3 regions of the Alteromonas sp. R7 genome follow, and region 1 is predicted to be linked to each of the others. Evidence: predicted binding sites of a transcription regulator. Region 1 holds the regulator's gene; each other region holds the start of a gene.

Region 1 (5,770 bases):
CTATCACGTAACGCTAGAAGAGCGCGATGTTAGCGTTTTATTGAGTCGCGACGCTAACGGTATTTATCGCGGCTTTATTGAAGAAAACCTTGACGGTAAATGGCGCATATCGCTGACGCCGATTGATGATAGCTGGAAAATTCAAAACACGGTCTATCTGCCCCACACTGGCAAAATGAAATTCAATCCATAATGACGAAGCACGACTGTTACCATTGCGGCTTGCCTATAGCGAGTCCAGACAATGGGAAATTTACTACTGTCATTTTAGGGCAACAACGAGACATGTGTTGCCCTGGCTGCTTAGCGGTAGCTGAAGCGATCGTTAACAACGGCCTTGAAGACTATTACCAGTTTAGAACCGAACCGGCGCAAAAATCTGACGACAGTATTTTAGAAACGTTAGATAAGCTAAAAGTCTATGACGACCCTTCCCTTCAAGAAGAGTTCGTGTTTGAAGAAGGTCAGGACAAACAGATTCAGTTGACCCTTGAAGGTATTACATGCGCTGCGTGTGGCTGGCTTATCGAAAAGCAGTTGTCAAAAGTTGAAGGAATAAAGCAAGTCGCGGTGAATGTACAAGAGCGCCGCGCTTTAGTCACTTGGTCACCGTTTCAAATTAAGCTTAGCCAAATTCTATCTACGCTAAAACGCATTGGTTATGTTGGGTCACCATTTCACCCCGACGAACACGAAGCCAGTTATAAACGCGAACAGAAGACCTTTCTAAAAAAGCTTGGCCTAGCAGGCATTATGACCATGCAGGTTATGATGCTGATGACTGGGCTTTATTTTGATTGGTTCGGCGCCATTGAGTTAGAGACCCGCCAATATTTTTATTGGGTTGCCCTTACGCTTACTACACCAGTGGTGCTGTATTCAGGCAGCACCTTTTATGTGGGCGCCGCTAAAGCGCTAAGCGCCAAAACGGTTAATATGGACGTACCCGTTACGCTCGCCATATTCGGTACTTACATCGCTGGAATTCGCTCTACAGTATTAGAGCAAGGTGAAGTGTATTTCGAATCCATCTGTATGTTTATTTTTCTGCTGTTACTTAGCCGATTCTTAGAACATCGCAGTCGTCATCGCGCCGCACAGATCTCTGCCAATATGATGCAGTATGTGCCCGTATCAGCGACCAAACTAAATCCGGATGGCAGCCTAACCGAGTGTCTGGCTAAGCAGCTAAAAATTGATGACGTAGTACTGGTGAAGCCTGGTGAAACAGTCCCCATTGATGGGGTGGTAACCGACGGCAACGCAGCGGTTGACGAATCAATGCTTACCGGCGAGTTTAACCCCGTGCGTAAGTCGAACAGTAGCCCGGTTTACGGCGGCACGGTTTGTCAAGATGGTACGCTAACCATTACGGTTACGCAGACCCTTAAAAATGCGCTGGTAAATCAAATTGTACGACTGCAAGCAAGTGCGATGGCGAGTAAGCCTAAAGCAGCGCAGATAGCCGATAATTTTTCTCGCTATTTCGTTACCGCGGTATTGCTGATTTCGGCGTTAACCTATGGCTTTTGGGCGTATCAGGGTAGCGACGAGGCATTTTGGATCACCATATCGGTGCTGGTTGCAACCTGCCCTTGCGCACTAGGGTTGGCTACGCCATCAGCGTTAACCTGCGCTATGGCAAAGTTAAACCGACAAGGTATTTTACTAAAACGGGCCGATGCGCTAGAACAAATTACTGACATTGACACCATCGCTTTAGACAAAACCGGCACGCTCACAAAAGGCAAATTTACTATTTCAAATGCCTGGTACGCTGACGGCGTGGATAGTAATAGTGCGCTATCAATTGCGCGCGCTTTGGAGTCACGCTCTGAACATCCGATTGCCAAAGCCTTTAGCGACGATATAGCCTTTAGCGGTAGTGCTGACGCCATCGATAACACGGTACACAAAGTGACTAATTTTACCGTTACGCCAGGAGGTGGTATCAGCGGTGAGATCAATGACACGTTGTTTTCTATGGGATCTGCAGCATTCAGCGTTCACGAATCACAGCTAAAACTCATTGAAGCGTTCCCTTCAGCTAACGTGTTTCTCACGGTTAAGGGGCGTATTATGGCGGCGTATGAAGTAAAGGATTCACTAAGAGAAGATGCGCAAGAAACTCTCGATATATTAGCTGCAAGCCATACCCTCGCCGTTTTAAGTGGTGATACACAGCAAAACGTTAATGCGCTTACCGCACCATTGCCAATTTCGACCGCTAAAGGTGGCCTAACACCTGAGCAAAAGTACGAAGCCGTTCAAGCTATGCAGCAATCTGGCGCGAAAGTGATGATGATGGGTGACGGTATCAACGACGCTCCAGTTCTTGCCAGCGCTGATGTGGCAATTGCAGTGGGTAATGCCACAGACGTGGCTAAAACTGCCGCCGACGTGATACTGCTTGGAGATCAGCTGCTTTCTGTACCAGAGCTTATTCGAACTGCGCATCAAGTGAAGCAAAAAATAAGGCAAAATATCGGCTGGTCGGTAGGTTACAACGTTTTGATCTTACCTTTCGCCGTATCAGGCCTACTTTCACCGTGGATGGCTGTTGTTGGTATGTCGTTAAGCAGTATCATTGTGGTCACAAACTCAACGCGACTTTTGAGCAAATAGCATGAGTATTATTTACGTATTAATTCCAATCGCCATCATCATTGTTGCCGTCGCTATCGTGATATTCTTTTGGGCGGTGAAAACCAATCAATTTGAAGATTTGGATCGCCAAGGGTATAGCATACTGTTTGACGATGATCTTCCGCCAGAAGAAAAAAAGCTAGCTGAGCAACGCAAGCAACTTCAAGACAGTAAAGTAGACAAAAGCCAAGCGCCACATGGAAGGGATTAACTACTTCTCTGCCTTTCTTATCGGCTTAGCCGGTGGAGTTCACTGTGTGGGAATGTGCGGTGGAATTGTCGCTGCGCTAAGGATGGTATCCCCTAAAGGCGCTTCAGCACTACCCTATACCCTTGCCTATAACATGGGACGTATAGTGAGCTACACCATCGCCGGAGCAATAACCGGGGCACTTGGAAAAATTGCAGCAGATTATATACCTCTTGCCAACTATGCCCTTTCCCTACTTAGCGGAATCATGTTGCTTCTACTGGCGTGTTATTTGGGTAAGTGGTGGACTGGCTTAACAGTGCTGGAAAATGCGGGTAAAGGCCTATTTTCCAAAGTCCAGCCGCTTTCAAAACGCTTTTTGCCATTTAAGACCCCTTTAAGTGCGTTGCCTTATGGTTTTATTTGGGGTTGGCTTCCTTGCGGTTTGGTGTATTCCACACTTACCTGGTCTCTCGCGGCGGGTAACGCGCTAGAAGGCGCTGCTATTATGTTCTTCTTCGGTTTGGGTACATTACCCACCTTGCTCGCTGCAAGCGCTGGTAGCCAATATATTGTTCGAAGTTTTCAGCATAACCATTTTAGACAAATTATTGCAGTAATAATGGCAATATATGCATCTTATCTTATTCATGGCGCAATCGTTTAAAAATGGGTGTATTATTGTCGGGTATTCTTTTAGAGAGCGTGCATTATGAGCAAAGGAAGCCAATTTTCTATTCACTGTCAAAACTGTAGTTTCAGTCACCTGTGTTTACCGGTGGCGTTAAACAAAACAGAAATCGAATCTCTTGACGATATTATTGAACGCAAGAAGCCGCTTCATAAAGGTGACACGCTGATTCAAACTGGTGATAAATTCCGTTCTCTATTTGCAGTGAGAACCGGTTCATTCAAATCATTTGTGACTAATACCGAAGGTGAAGAACAGATTACCGGCTTCCACTTTCCTGGTGATATTATCGGTTTCGATGCACTAAGAGAGAACAAACACCAAAGCTATACTTCTGCGTTAGAAACTGCCATGGTGTGTGAGCTTCCCTACGAGACCCTCGACGAAATGTCAGTGCAATTTCCAAAGCTACGCCACCAGATCATGAGCTTCATGAGCGCTGAGATAAAACAAGATCACGACATGATCATGCTTTTAAACAAGCGAACTGCAGAAGAGCGCTTACTGTATTTCATCTCACACCTGTCGCAACGCTTTGAAGAGCGTGGCTTTTCCCATAGAGAATTCCACTTAACCATGACGCGCAACGAAATTGGAAACTATTTAGGATTAACGATTGAAACGATTAGTCGTCTGTTAAGCCGTTTTCAAAAAGACAACATCATAAAAGTAGACGGCAGGCTTATTACTATTTTGGATTTCGATAGGCTAAACACCAAACTAGCGGCGCTTAACGGCCCTAGCGTTGTCTGCGGTTAGTCCTTTTTAAGTGTTAAATAAGGCGCGCACTAAGCGCGCTTTTTTGTAACCTGTGTTAGCCACCTATCTTCCCTTTCAGCGCCACGCCGGTTGCTCCATATTCAATTAGGTAGGTTCACTCATGGTCGCCTCGTAAAATTCTTGATCTAAAACAACTTACGTTTTTCCCAATGTCGTTTATAGTTAGTATTAGAAAGCTTCGATTTCGACAGCCGCTACTAAGTTTCGTAGTTAGGGGGACGTTATGATTGAGTGTAAACGAATTCTGGCCGTGGTAGATGCCGAGCGCGATAACCAACCTGCACTAAGCCGAGCTTATGAACTCGCTTCAAAAACAGGCGCTTCAGTTACCGCAATGATGGTGGTATACGACTTATCTTATGATATGACGACCATGCTTAGCCCGGATGAGCGCGAGTCAATGCGCGATGCAGTTACAAAGGAGCATGCAAAATGGCTTGCCACCCACTTAAGAGAACAAGGATTCACTGAAACTGATATCGTTGTAGAATGGAATAATCGTGCGTATGAGTCGATTATTTACTACACCCTAAACAATCAGATAGATTTAGTGGTAAAGGCAACCAAAAAGCACGACGATCTTGCTTCTGTTATTTTCACCCCCACCGACTGGCATTTAATGCGTAAATGCCCTCGCCCAGTATTGCTCGTTAAAGAGCACGACTGGCCAGAAGGAGGAGAGATTATTGCTGCAGTAAACGTAGGCAGTGAAGACGATGAGCATGCCGCACTTAACGATAAGCTCACCCTCATTGCTAACGACTACGCCTCTTTATTGAAAGGTAGCGTAAATTTGGTCAACAGTTACCCTTCTACACCACTTAATATCGCCATAGAAGTACCTGAGTTCGACCCCGATACCTATCACGACGCGGTAAAAAATCATCATTTAAAAGAAATGCGTAGTCACGCGTTAAAGTACGGTATTCCTGAAAACAAATGCGTAGTAAGAGAAGGCCTTCCGGAAAAAGTTATCCCGCAAGTGGCAAAAAGACTGGATGCAGAGCTGGTTGTTATTGGTACCGTTGGCCGTGTGGGCATTTCAGCGGCCCTAATTGGTAACACTGCAGAACACGTGATCGACGAACTCAATTGCGATGTGCTTGCTATTAAGCCAGATGGATTTGTGTCGCCGTTGTCGGTGTAGTCTTTTCATCAGTACCGCATAGCCCGTGTTTGCCGTTACTTAGCGGCCAACACGGTATGTCACCAACAAATTTAACTTCACAAGCATGGTCTCGAAAAGCCGCTTTAATGTATAATGGTGGCTTTATCACAAACCAAGCTAGTTAATTATGAGTTTAGGCACAAACAGTGCTGACGCGTCGCCATTAAATGCTGCGCAAAGTAAGCAAAAGTACAACTTCAACAAACTTCAGAAACGACTTCGCCGCAATGTGGGTAAAGCCATTGGCGATTTCGGTATGATTGAAAACAACGACAAAGTAATGGTGTGTTTATCT
Region 2 (5,770 bases), on a different contig from region 1:
AAAGTGATGCAACTAAACTGTGACGCCGATCAGCTTCGCTACATTGTCGAAAAGGTTAAACCGTATGCAGTACGCGTAGACCGCTTTTTAGTTCCTCGGTGTTTTTTCATGCGCCAGCCTGTGTTCAGATCACTCATCGCATTATGTTGTGCAGGTTGCGGACTTGTAATGATTCCTCTGGAGCTTATTCCCTTTATGGGCCTTATTCCCGCTTTTGCTGTTTTTATTATGGCAATAGGCATGGCCACAGACGATGGTGCTGTGGCGTTAGTTGGTGTTTCATTATCGCTATTTGGCTTTATACTTGGATTTGAACGCCTTGCAGTCGCTCTAAGCTGATGGTCAAACTACTCAGTTTACGAATCGAGCATAAAATCTGACGATGGAAGGTTCATTGTTTGATATCGTAGTTCACCAATAAAAGCACGGGCAGCTGGCCCCAACGTATCGCCGTCTTCAAAAGACAGATAAAGGAGCGCCTTACGCAATGCTGCATTATTATCCAGGGGAAGGGGAACGAGTGTACCGTCTTCAAGCTCATCTTTAATTATTGCTATAGGCAGCCACGCAAAACCCAACCCCTGAGCAATAATATCTAATGACGTTCTAACGTGGCTTACGGTCCAGCGTTGCTCTGCACCTAACCAGCCCACATCAGCTTTACGTTCCGCGGATGAATCCCTTACCACAATTTGACGATGCGCTTTTAAGTCTTCCAGTGTGAGCGTTCTATCTAATTGGTGTAGTGGATGGTCGGCGTGAGCGACAGCTGCAAACTCAATTTCGCACAAGTCTTCGCTAAAACCATTTGGAAATACGAAAGGAGAGATGCCTAAATCAACTTTACCATTGCTCAAAAGTGAATTTGCGCCACTGAGCACAGTTTCTTCTATCTCGATACGAAGCAGCGGAAACTCAGCAGAAACTTTCGCTAGCACGTTATAAAGCAATTCAGACGGAAAAATAATATCCACCGCTATGCGTAAAGTTGTTTCTGTGCCAGATTGAAGGCTATTGGCAACGGCCTCGAGCTTGTGTGCTTCGCTCAGCAAAAAAGAGGCACGGCGATACATAAGTTCGCCTTGCGGCGAAAGCTGGACTTTACGTCCAATATTCTCAAACAACGACACACCAATGGCGTTTTCAAGCTTTTGAACCGCGTGGTGAACGCTCGATTGACTTTTGTGAACTTCATCAGCAGCTTGATTAAAGCCGCCTGCATCGACGACGGCTTTGAACATTCGCCATTGTTCTAACGTAGATTTCAGCATACAGCGCCTTAAAACTCTTAATTAACGATACTTATAGCATACACGTGGTTAAGAAGTCATTTTCGGTTTGCTTGGTTTATCGTGGGTACAGGGCATGTCACAACCGAAACGTTCTCATAGCCCATTTTTATAAGTTGCTCTGCTGCTAGTTTTGCTCGAATGCCCGACGCACAGTGAATATAAAGTGGCGCTGAAGCATCTTTAAACTGTTCCAGTGCCTTCATTTCGAGCACGCCGCGTGGTATGTGAAGCGCAGAAGGTACGGGCTGATTGGCAACTTCGGCACTCTCCCGTACATCAATCAGTATACCGCTATTGTTTCGGCACTCACTGGCCGCTTGCTCCGCAGATACAGTGCGTAAGTTATCGTCTATGTTTTCTATTCGAGTCTTCATATCTATAAGCATACTTTTCCTTTTTGCCTAAACTTGGTTAAAATAAGTAAAATCTAATATATTGATGTCAGCGTAATAAAACAATGTAAAATACAGGGATTCGTCGCATAAATTGGCAGGTCGGCAAAATGTCTTATACTTTAGTATAGTAAATGGCTAAATTGGTGCCGAAATACTTTACAGATAGAGAGTGCTTATGTCCGAGGATATGGTAATAGGTTCAGATGATATAATGGAACACGCTGCGGAAGCCGAGATCTTCCTAAAGCAATTCGCGAATAAAACACGCCTTATGGTGCTTTGTTCGTTGCTGAAAGAGGAAAAATCGGTAACCGAACTTCTCGAAGTTGTTAGCGTCTCGCAGCCAGTGATTTCTCAGCATCTTGCTTTATTGCGAGAATCAAAAATGGTGGCCACAAGAAGGGAAGGTCAAACTATTTACTACCGCTTAGCAGACGAGCGCGTCAAGCGTTTGATTGCTTTGATGTACGAATTTTTCTGCGAGTAATCTTCTTTTTGTATCCTAAGCTACAATGTCCGCCTTCAACAACGGACATTGTAAAGTTCCTAACTAAAAATCGCCAACAGTGACATTCTTCGGTTATTAATTTCCGTTTTTATTCAGTTGCTCGCAAAGCATAGGCACATAGCCTTCTTCAGATATTTTTTCACTTTCCACTTCAGGTCTATCAACCAATTCGTCGTGACTTAAATTGACTACTACGCTGTGCGCCGCCCAGTCGATACTTTCGATATCGCTAGGTAGAAGTGCGAGATGTTTGCCACCCGGAAGCCAGTTGTTGGTATCTACCACTAGCATGATTATCTTCCAGCTCTCGGTGTCAATGACGAAGTTACTGATGTGGCCAACGTTATCAGTGGTTGTAGCAACTTCATATCCACCAACTTCGCCCACTGCTCTTAGGTGGTTGGTGCTCTTTTTCGGGTTTTCAGTTTCAGACTCTTCAGCGCGCTGTAATTCGACCAGTTCATTTGGATGTGCGAACTCCCCCCAAGCTCCTGGTCCAATCCAATAGTATCCGTAACCAAAATATTTGAAGAGATTTTCTTCGTATTCACGTGACACAGGCTTATGTTCGTCAATAGAGGGGCTGTTTTTTAATGTATCAACTGTCATATTGATATGAACAGACTCACTATCTTCATCTAACTGTTTGACAGATATAGGTGATATCACCACTTTACGGCTAAGCGGTAGCCAAGTATTGGTATCTGCGACCAAGTAGCGAACAGTGAAAGTTTCGTCGTCGAAAAGGATATCGCGGATGCCGCCCACTTTGTCATCAAGGGCATGAATAGAAAAGTGAGTAAGCTGTTTTGAACTGATGATCATCGTTGCGCCTCCTTTGCATGGGCTCGTTTTTCAGAATGAAATGCATGATTCACTGCACATCACTCTGTATTACTACTAAGTGTAGACAGTCCTTAATGTTTCTTCATTTTGTTCTTGTCTGAAGTTGATTGAGATCATTTGTTCAATAACAAAAAAGCTCGCCGGAGCGAGCTTTTTAGTAATGCTGTAGCATTATGCTACATCGAATTCTTCATCAGAGTAATCTTCATCATAGTCTGACTGGTTACTCGCACTGCTGTGAAGGGTGTAGAAGTGCTTTTTGCCCCTTGCTAATCTGACGTATTTCGCCCAGGCTTTTTCTAGGTTATTGCTAGCTTCAACTTTACCTGTAACGAATTCGACGAAATGTCTCTCATCATCACTTTCAGGCGACAATTCGCCACTTTCAAGTCCTAGCAGTGTTTTGCCGTAGTGGGTTAGAAGATCGGCTTCAGTAATACTGAAGTCACCTGATTTACGAAAACCGTATGGAAACTTCTGACGGTCAATATAAGGTTTTGCAGATTGTCGAATAGCTAAACTTTTCATGTTGTACCCAACGTAATGTTTTGTTCAGCGCACTTTTAAGATAATTAAAAACGAAGATAAAACAAAAGATTTTTCTCTTATCAATAAAAAATTTTTAACGGTATAAAATCTAACACTAAATTTAAGATTACGTTTGAAAAGTATACAGAAAGTGCGAGGGGATAACCTCAAGCGTGATATGCCTAAGTTTTTGAAATTAAAGTAAAATGTAAGTTTTTATTTATTGGCCCTGCAACGGGCGTCGCTATTACACGAGCGTAAATGAGTTGGACGTTAAAAGTCTATGAAAATCACTGATGGGAATAATCAAAAATTCTTGTCGCTACGATGATTAAAATTCGTTTTCTATTTTGTCGCTTAAGATAATAATTGAGGTGTGTTAACAACCCAGAGAAGTCAATGAGTAAAGACTATCGTTACCAGCGTGATGAATGGGACTCGGTAGAAGAGGAAGATTTTCACGCTAAAAAGCCAAATTCCAAACGTCAAAGTACTGTAAAGGAAAAGCAGAAGCGTGACCTGCAACGCCGTGACAAACAGCGTCGCCTGCACCAAGAAGAGTATTAATTCAGCGAGTTGGTGAAATTTTAATAAAGCGTACCGTTTATAGCGGTGCGCTTCTGTGCTTTTGTGTTTACTTGCCGTATTATCTGTGTCAATTTAGACCCACTTTGATTCGGTTGTACAATAAGCATGGATATACGCTTTCTCACCACCTTTATAGAGGTGGCAAAAACTCGTCACTTTGGTAAAGCGGCTGAAAACCTTTACCTTACTCAATCTGCAGTCAGTGCGCGCATAAAGCTACTTGAAGAGTATTTTCATACCACGCTTTTTATTAGGCAACGCAACAGTATACAGCTCACTCAATCTGGTGAGAAACTTCTGCCTTACGCTAGGCAATTATGCGCAACGCTAAACGAAGCAAAACAAGAGCTCCAAATTCAATCCTCTGAATATGTTGTTTGCGGCGCAACACAGCTGGCGAGCGAGCTGTTATTGCCTCAGATGCTCAGTCACCTACACAACTCGTTTCCCGATTGGTCAGTAAAGGCTGAAGTTCTTACGTTAGATACCCTTTCGCGACAATTGCACGAAAGGGTGACAGACTTATCATTCTCCACTGAACCGTTGAAATCTGAAGAAGTAAACAGTGATGTATTGCTAGAGCAGGATTTGGCGCTATATAGAATTGGACAAGCGTCTGAGACTATTGATGCAGCAGATTTTGTGGCTATTGATTGGGGAACTAAGGCAAGAGACTGGTTGCTTACTGCTTACCCTCAACTTCGCGATGCAAAGTTAAGAACCAATTCGTTGAATCTTGCGCTCAACAATTTACAGAGCGAAGGTGGTATTGCCGTATTACCGACCAACGTTGAGAGTCAGTTACCCGGTAGTGTGATAGTGACCAGAATTGAAACGTTAGAAAACGTATCGTTTAAGGTGTATGTGCACAGCATGAAGCAAGTCAGACGAGTGGGTCTAGCAGAGATAATAGAAAGCGTGTCTAAAGCGTGTTAACCGCTGCCAATAAATTTACCCACGGTGCCTAATTTAAAGGCATGTGAATCGCAGAATTAAAGAGAGAAACTTATGTCACAATTACATCCTTTATTGGAAAAAAACGCATTTCAACGACTAGAAGCAAGCCTTGCAACAATTAAAGCGGAAGAGAAACTCTTCATTCTTAAAGATGAGCACGGCTGCGTAATGCTAACTACTGATGAAGAAGATGGTGTTCCGGTTTGGCCTGATGCTGAGTTAGCACTGTTGTGGGCAACCGAAGACTGGGCACACTGTGAAGCGATGGAATTAAGCACCGAAGAGTTTTTGACTAAGTGGGTGCCGGGCATGACGCAAGATGAATTAATGGTCATTGTATGTCCTGTACCTGCTGAAGAAGGAGAGGTGATTACGCCAGAAGAGTTCGCTGACTACCTTTAAGATGTGATCTCAAGGGGAAGACAAAGGGTAATTATCCAGTAAGCAAATGGGGCATAAAAAAGTTAGTTGGGTACAACGTATCTGGCGTTTATTGTGCCCTTAATTGATAACCCAAGGAGGCGTTATGTTTACTGAGCAACCCACAATGAATAGTCTATTCAGCCAACTAGGTTTAGGAAGTTCAGACGAAGAAATTGCTGAATTTTTTGAAACACATCGAGGGCTGAATAAGAGCCAACATCTTCATGAAGCGC
Region 3 (5,770 bases), on a different contig from region 1:
ATGGATTGTCGCCTATTTATGTTCCTTTCGGGCGTACGGCAAGGTTATTAAAAGATGACGCAGTTGACATTGGACTTACCCTTAATCCTGCACACACGGTCGATCAAAGCATTTTATCTGAGCCATATATTATCTATCAGAACGTCGTGGTAACACGGGCAGACAGAGAACTGACGATAGACAGTATCGACGATTTGAAAGGTAAAAGCGTCATTGCTTTTCAAACCGCTCAATCGGTATTAGGTGAGGACTTTGGGCGAACTCTTGCATCGCAAACTACCTATATAGAAATGGCACGACAAGATCGTCAAGTGGACATGCTGATGCGCGGCAGTGTCGATGTTGCCATTCTCGATAGAAATATTTTCAACTACTTCAAATCTGCAAACAGTGCTTATGCCGAAGACGCAACCGTCTTTCATGAGCTTTTTCCTATATCGCCTTACAGTGCTGCGATCCCCGACCCAGCGCTAAGAGCCAAGTTCAACGCCACCCTTCGGCTATTTATTGAAGATGGGCGGTATCAGTTACTGCTTGATGAATATAAGCTCGATAACCTCCTTCATAAGCTTCCCGTAGCGGAAACGGCAAAATAATTCTTAGACAGTGAACTATTTCTGATCCAACGTATAAGAAACTAACATTACGTTACCTTCTATTGCAGTCAAACGCTGCATAATAAGAAGGAGTAACAGGCGCTAGGATCATACGTTAAGGAAAGGTTTATGTTGAAACAGGGTTTTTTGCTGGCCGTAGTCGTGCTATGCACTGCATGCGTGTCTCAAGCAAATCATACAGATAAGATTGAGCAATGGTTAGATAAGCCTGCTCACGTTCAGGCGCAAGCTATTGCGAGTGGCGAAACGACATCTGCTGAGCTCGTCAGCGGTTATCTTGCGCGAATCGAACGACTAGATGGAAAGGTAAATAGCGTCTTAGCGTTGAACCCTAACGCGCTGACCGAAGCGAAGGCCATCGATAAACAACTAGCGAATGGCGAGACGCTGGGCCCTCTGGCAGGTATTCCCGTACTGCTAAAAGATAATATAGAAAGTGCAGAGATGCCCACCACAGCCGGCTCAATGGCGCTTATTACTAATGACACTGGTCGCGATGCGCCTATCGTAGAAAAACTGAAAGCGGCAGGGGCAATTATTTTGGGTAAAACCAATTTGTCTGAATGGGCAAACTTTCGCTCTGAATCCTCTATCAGCGGCTGGAGTGCAGTTGGCGGGCTTACCCGAAACCCGCATATGCTATCAAGAAGTGCTTGTGGCTCGTCATCGGGCTCGGGCGCTGCCATGTCACTTCGCCTCGCGTCACTTGCCGTGGGCACCGAAACCAATGGTTCTATTATTTGTCCGGCATCCATAAACGGGGTAGTCGGCTTTAAACCAACCGTGGGCTTGCTTTCCAGAACTCACATAGTGCCTATTTCTTTCAGTCAGGACACCGCAGGACCAATGACGTCTAACGTTCAAGACGCCTGGCTAATGACGGCAATCATGGCGGGCCCTGATGCAAGCGATAACGCGACACTAGACGCAGAGTCTCACCGCCCTTCTATGCCAACATCTTCAATGCTGGCTACAGATTTAAAAGGCAAGCGTATTGGTGTGGTTAGGTACCGCCAAGGCGATAACCCTCATGTGCTGGCTGTTTATGAAAGCGCGTTAAAGCAGCTTAAAGCATCGGGCGCGACGCTGGTGGACATCAGTGACTTCTCTCAGCCAGATTCATTTTGGGCCGACTCTTATAATGTTCTGCTGAGTGAGTTCCATCATAGTATTAACGAATACTTGTCGGGGTCTCCAGCAGAGCTTCCTGCAAGGAACTTGTCTGAGCTTATCGATTTCAATAACAAAACAGAGCGCGAGTTAGCGTTATTCAATCAAGACATTTTCGAAAAATCGCTCGCGTCGGCAGCCATTGACAGCGAAAAATATCAAAATGCACTGCGCCTTATTCAAGACACGGCGGGCAAAAATGGTATTGATACGTTGTTAGCAAAGCACAATGTTGATGTACTAGTTGCGCCCTCAAACAGCCCTTCTTTTTTAATAGACGGTGTATATGGTGACCATTCGCCAGTCGGTTTTATCGGTATCGGGTATTTGGCCGCAATTGCAGGATATCCGCATCTCACAGTGCCCGCTGGACAGGTGAAAGATCTTCCTGTGGGAATTAGCTTTATTGGTGGAAAGTGGCAAGACGAAAGCGTGTTGAAAATAGGTAGAGTCTTTGAAGCAAAATACGGCTTCTTCATTAAGCCTGGCCTTCTGCCTACACGTTTTGACAACCCAGCGCTAAAAGGTATCGAAGACGGAATTGACGTAGTTCGCTAGCGGGAAATGAGGATACATAATCGTATTTCGCCTCAACAGAAACGAAAAAAGCCCTTGGTTTAACTCAAGGGCTTTTGAACGTCTTTTCTTTCGATTGGTTAGCCAGGCTTTTTCACCCAAGCGCTACACCAGCCATCAGCGTTAACAAGCTTATTAGGGAAAATGTTACAAGGGCGGTGTTGTTCGCCATCGGCGCCCTGCACGTACATGCAGTTTGCGCATTTTGCACCTTCAACAGTTGACGACGGTGTGTAGTTCAGTGCTTTTGCAGTAGGGTCATCAGCGCTCAATTGTTCTTGAGCCTGAGCACGTAACGCTACACCACCTAATGTAAGACCGATAACTGTCGAGCCAGAAAGCTTTAAAAAGTCACGGCGATTTACAGATTTCATAACATTCTCCTTAAGAGATAGAAACGATAATGATTCTTTTTTATTCAGTGCCTTAAACGCAAAAACCTGCCCAAAGAGGCAGGTTTTGTTTCATGTTTAAATACTATCTCTTTTTGAAAAAAGATCGAACGAAATGTCGCATTTTCGCTTGATCCAGATTAAATAAACTTCAGAGTTACAACCTTAAGTATTGAATGTAAGACCGTTGGACAGTTTATTAGTTCACTTCACGGTTAACTTTACATCGGGCTTTGCATACGCAAATTGCGCAATTCGTTGTGTGCTGTGGTAGCTGTCTAGGCCTGAGATACAGGCCGTTTGCGCTTGCTCTATATCTGCATAGCCGTCTGAATCTATTATTTGCTCAGGAACGTAGAGCTCCTGGATTTCGCCGATAACCATTTCGGTTTCATTAAGCAAAGTAAAATGCTGTGCTACTTTTAAGCCCATTTTAATTTCACTTTCTTTGACATACGGCGCACTGAAGGACTCACTGATCTGCGCGGTTAACCCAACGGCTTCAAATTCACTTTCATCTGGCGCATAGCGGGCTGATGTTTGGTGGGCTTTGTCGACCCAGTCAACAGCCACGTGATTTAGCGTATAAAAGCCCTGCTGTTTTATATTGCTCAACGTATCTCGCGTGACGGTATGTGGACGCATGATCATGCCAATGAGAGGCGGGTTTGCACCGACATGAACAATAGAGCTCACTATAGCCAAATTGTTTGTAACGCCGTTTGTTGTACCCACCAAAGTCGCCGATTTAAAACCAGACAAACTATTAATTAGGTTTGCGCGGTAGCGCTGTGCAAGGGCGTCTATATCACCGCGGGTAAACTGCTTAGTCATTCTCTCTTTCTGCCTCTATCTGAATGTCATCACCGTGCTGATAAGCAGTAAGCTCAATGGGCTGACAACACACTTGGCAGTCGAGCACCTGTACTTGGCCAACATCGTTAATTTCATCTATTTCAACATCATTTGGAGCCATGCAGTAAGGACAGGAAAAGCCCATGGAACGAGTTAAACTCATATTTAAATGCCTTTGTAATCACTAATGCTATTTGTTACGTAATGCAAAGACGAGTGGATTTTCTTTTAGACACGCCCCTTGTATCTGATTTTAAGAGAAAAGGACAAGACTGCCATTTGACGCTTATGAGTAATCAGAAAACTGGGTGCACAAATAATAGATGTGATAGACGAAAAAGGTGACCTTGTGGCAAATAAAGTCGGTCAATGCCCGTGCTGTAATAGAGAAACTCGCCTTACTTACCATCATCTTATACCGCGAAAAATGCACAGGCGTACCTATTTTAAAAAGCACTTTAGCAAAGCGGAGCTTCAGGACGGCATTTACATTTGCAGACAATGTCACAGCGGTATACATCGATTTTATGATGAGATGACGTTGGCCAAACACTACTTCAATTTGCAGCGTTTATTGGCAGATGCGCAGCTTTCTTCGTTCTTTCATTGGGTGTCTAAACAGCGCGTACGCGTGTAAAAGTACACGCTGTGCACTATTAGCAGCAGATGTGATACCCAATCGCGGAGGATTTAATTTGATTCGCGTGGCTGTATAAATATACACTATTGGTGTTTTCATAGCCAAAGATACCTCATGCGAAAAGATTTACCGCCACGTTATTACCTTACACACTTTCACGAGTTCCTTGGGTTCTTTGAGAGTGCTAGCAGGGCGCTTCTAAGTGACGAAGCCACTGACTTTGTTAGGCGTTTTAAAGCGTTAGACGATGACAAACAGTGTATTGTTGTGCGCGCTGCAAATCGCAAGTATGCAGTGATTGACAGGACGCAGTTCAATTATAGCGAAATCGCTGTGCCACAAGAGCAAATAGATTGGCTTACCGACAACGGCTGGTTTGGTGACCTTACCCACGCTTCGCTTAATGACATCGCTGGTGTCTTGACCAAAGATGCTCTGCTTGAGCTACTTGCTGAATACGGCAGTATTCAGGGGCTCGCATCTCTCACCAAGCCTAAACTCGTGACGTTGCTTAATGAACATATCGAAGCTAGAGGCTGGCCAGAGCGTTTTTCGCTAGATAACTACTTAGTGTGCTTGTTCGACGATGCACTTCGCTATTTGCTGTTTATCTATTTTGGTAACACCAAAAGCCGCCTAAATCAGTTTTCTATGCGCGATTTAGGTGTAATGAGAACCCGTTCTGATTCCGTAACGGATACGGCGCGTTTTGAAACTAAAAGCGACGCCCGAGCGTCATGGTTTTACGCCAACCATTACAGCCAGTTAGCTTTTTATAACGATGATATGTTGCTTGCCATTGCCGAAGGTGAACTGCCCATTACAGAAGGTGTGTCGGCATGTTTTTATCGCGACCAGTTTCTCTATGCACTAGGCCTAAAAGTACTGATGTTTGATAGAGCGAAAGGGCTAGAAGTATTGAAAGCGGCGCAAAGCGATAAGGCAAAGGAAAAGTGGTTAAGAGAGAACTACAAGGACGGAAATGAAAATAGTGTTAAACAGACCCTTGAAGAGATAATTGATAATCCGCAATCGGATACGCTGCTAGCATTTGCAGAAGATTTCTATGCCCGTAAATACCACAAAAAACGCACCAGTAAGGTTACCGATATGCTTCGCAATGCTAGCCGTACACTGGATATTGACGTAAGCCAAAACCAACAGGTTGAGCGTGGTGTGCTGGCGTATTATGCAAGGCACGGCATTGAAGGTTGGCGCACGGAAAACCGATTATGGCGCAGTTTGTTCGGCCTTACCTTTTGGAGGCAACTTTACGAAGAAGACACGCTGGTTACGGAGTTTGATCGCAGACCGTTATCGCTTAAACAGAATAACTTTTACGCCAAGTTTGAACACAGTATTGAAGCGTTGTTACAGGCGCTTGATAGCAAAGAAAAACTGCGTTTTCATATTCACAAAATGGCCACGATGCACTATGGCAAAGTGAATAGCCTGTTTATGTGGTCTAGTCATTTGCTTACGCCTATAGAAGCGCTAATTGAGCATGGTTCGCTAGATTC

Evidence for each region. Region 1 encodes FNR, which switches genes on or off when oxygen is low (the NO sensors DNR and NnrR bind a similar motif). Its sites were predicted from a motif close to TTGATCTAGATCAA; they were not measured.
Region 2: the regulator FNR is predicted to act here: its motif matches at 3,145-3,158, upstream of AC0J2X_RS07040 (PRC-barrel domain-containing protein).
Region 3: the regulator FNR is predicted to act here: its motif matches at 2,886-2,899, upstream of AC0J2X_RS11420 (high-potential iron-sulfur protein).

What each region holds. Positions count from the first base shown of each region.
Region 1 is NZ_JBVTQX010000004.1:260,754-266,523, forward strand. Features, by position in the region: gene AC0J2X_RS08760 (FixH family protein) at 1-193, shown strand, start outside; gene AC0J2X_RS08765 (heavy metal translocating P-type ATPase) at 193-2,625, shown strand; gene ccoS (cbb3-type cytochrome oxidase assembly protein CcoS) at 2,627-2,857, shown strand; gene AC0J2X_RS08775 (sulfite exporter TauE/SafE family protein) at 2,844-3,503, shown strand; gene fnr (fumarate/nitrate reduction transcriptional regulator Fnr) at 3,549-4,286, shown strand; gene uspE (universal stress protein UspE) at 4,531-5,454, shown strand; gene ttcA (tRNA 2-thiocytidine(32) synthetase TtcA) at 5,603-5,770, shown strand, end outside.
Region 2 is NZ_JBVTQX010000003.1:305,244-311,013, forward strand. Features, by position in the region: gene AC0J2X_RS07020 (exopolysaccharide biosynthesis protein) at 1-339, shown strand, start outside; gene AC0J2X_RS07025 (LysR family transcriptional regulator) at 357-1,271, opposite strand; gene AC0J2X_RS07030 (rhodanese-like domain-containing protein) at 1,328-1,678, opposite strand; gene AC0J2X_RS07035 (ArsR/SmtB family transcription factor) at 1,863-2,174, shown strand; gene AC0J2X_RS07040 (PRC-barrel domain-containing protein) at 2,271-3,020, opposite strand; gene AC0J2X_RS07045 (MaoP family protein) at 3,213-3,569, opposite strand; gene AC0J2X_RS07050 (hypothetical protein) at 3,969-4,136, shown strand; gene AC0J2X_RS07055 (LysR family transcriptional regulator) at 4,263-5,093, shown strand; gene AC0J2X_RS07060 (DUF2750 domain-containing protein) at 5,166-5,516, shown strand; gene AC0J2X_RS07065 (DUF2789 domain-containing protein) at 5,641-5,770, shown strand, end outside.
Region 3 is NZ_JBVTQX010000006.1:117,905-123,674, reverse strand. Features, by position in the region: gene AC0J2X_RS11430 (substrate-binding periplasmic protein) at 1-596, shown strand, start outside; gene AC0J2X_RS11425 (amidase) at 726-2,345, shown strand; gene AC0J2X_RS11420 (high-potential iron-sulfur protein) at 2,444-2,737, opposite strand; gene AC0J2X_RS11415 (flavin reductase family protein) at 2,960-3,589, opposite strand; gene AC0J2X_RS11410 (zinc ribbon domain-containing protein) at 3,582-3,773, opposite strand; gene AC0J2X_RS11405 (hypothetical protein) at 3,960-4,247, shown strand; gene AC0J2X_RS11400 (exonuclease domain-containing protein) at 4,365-5,770, shown strand, end outside.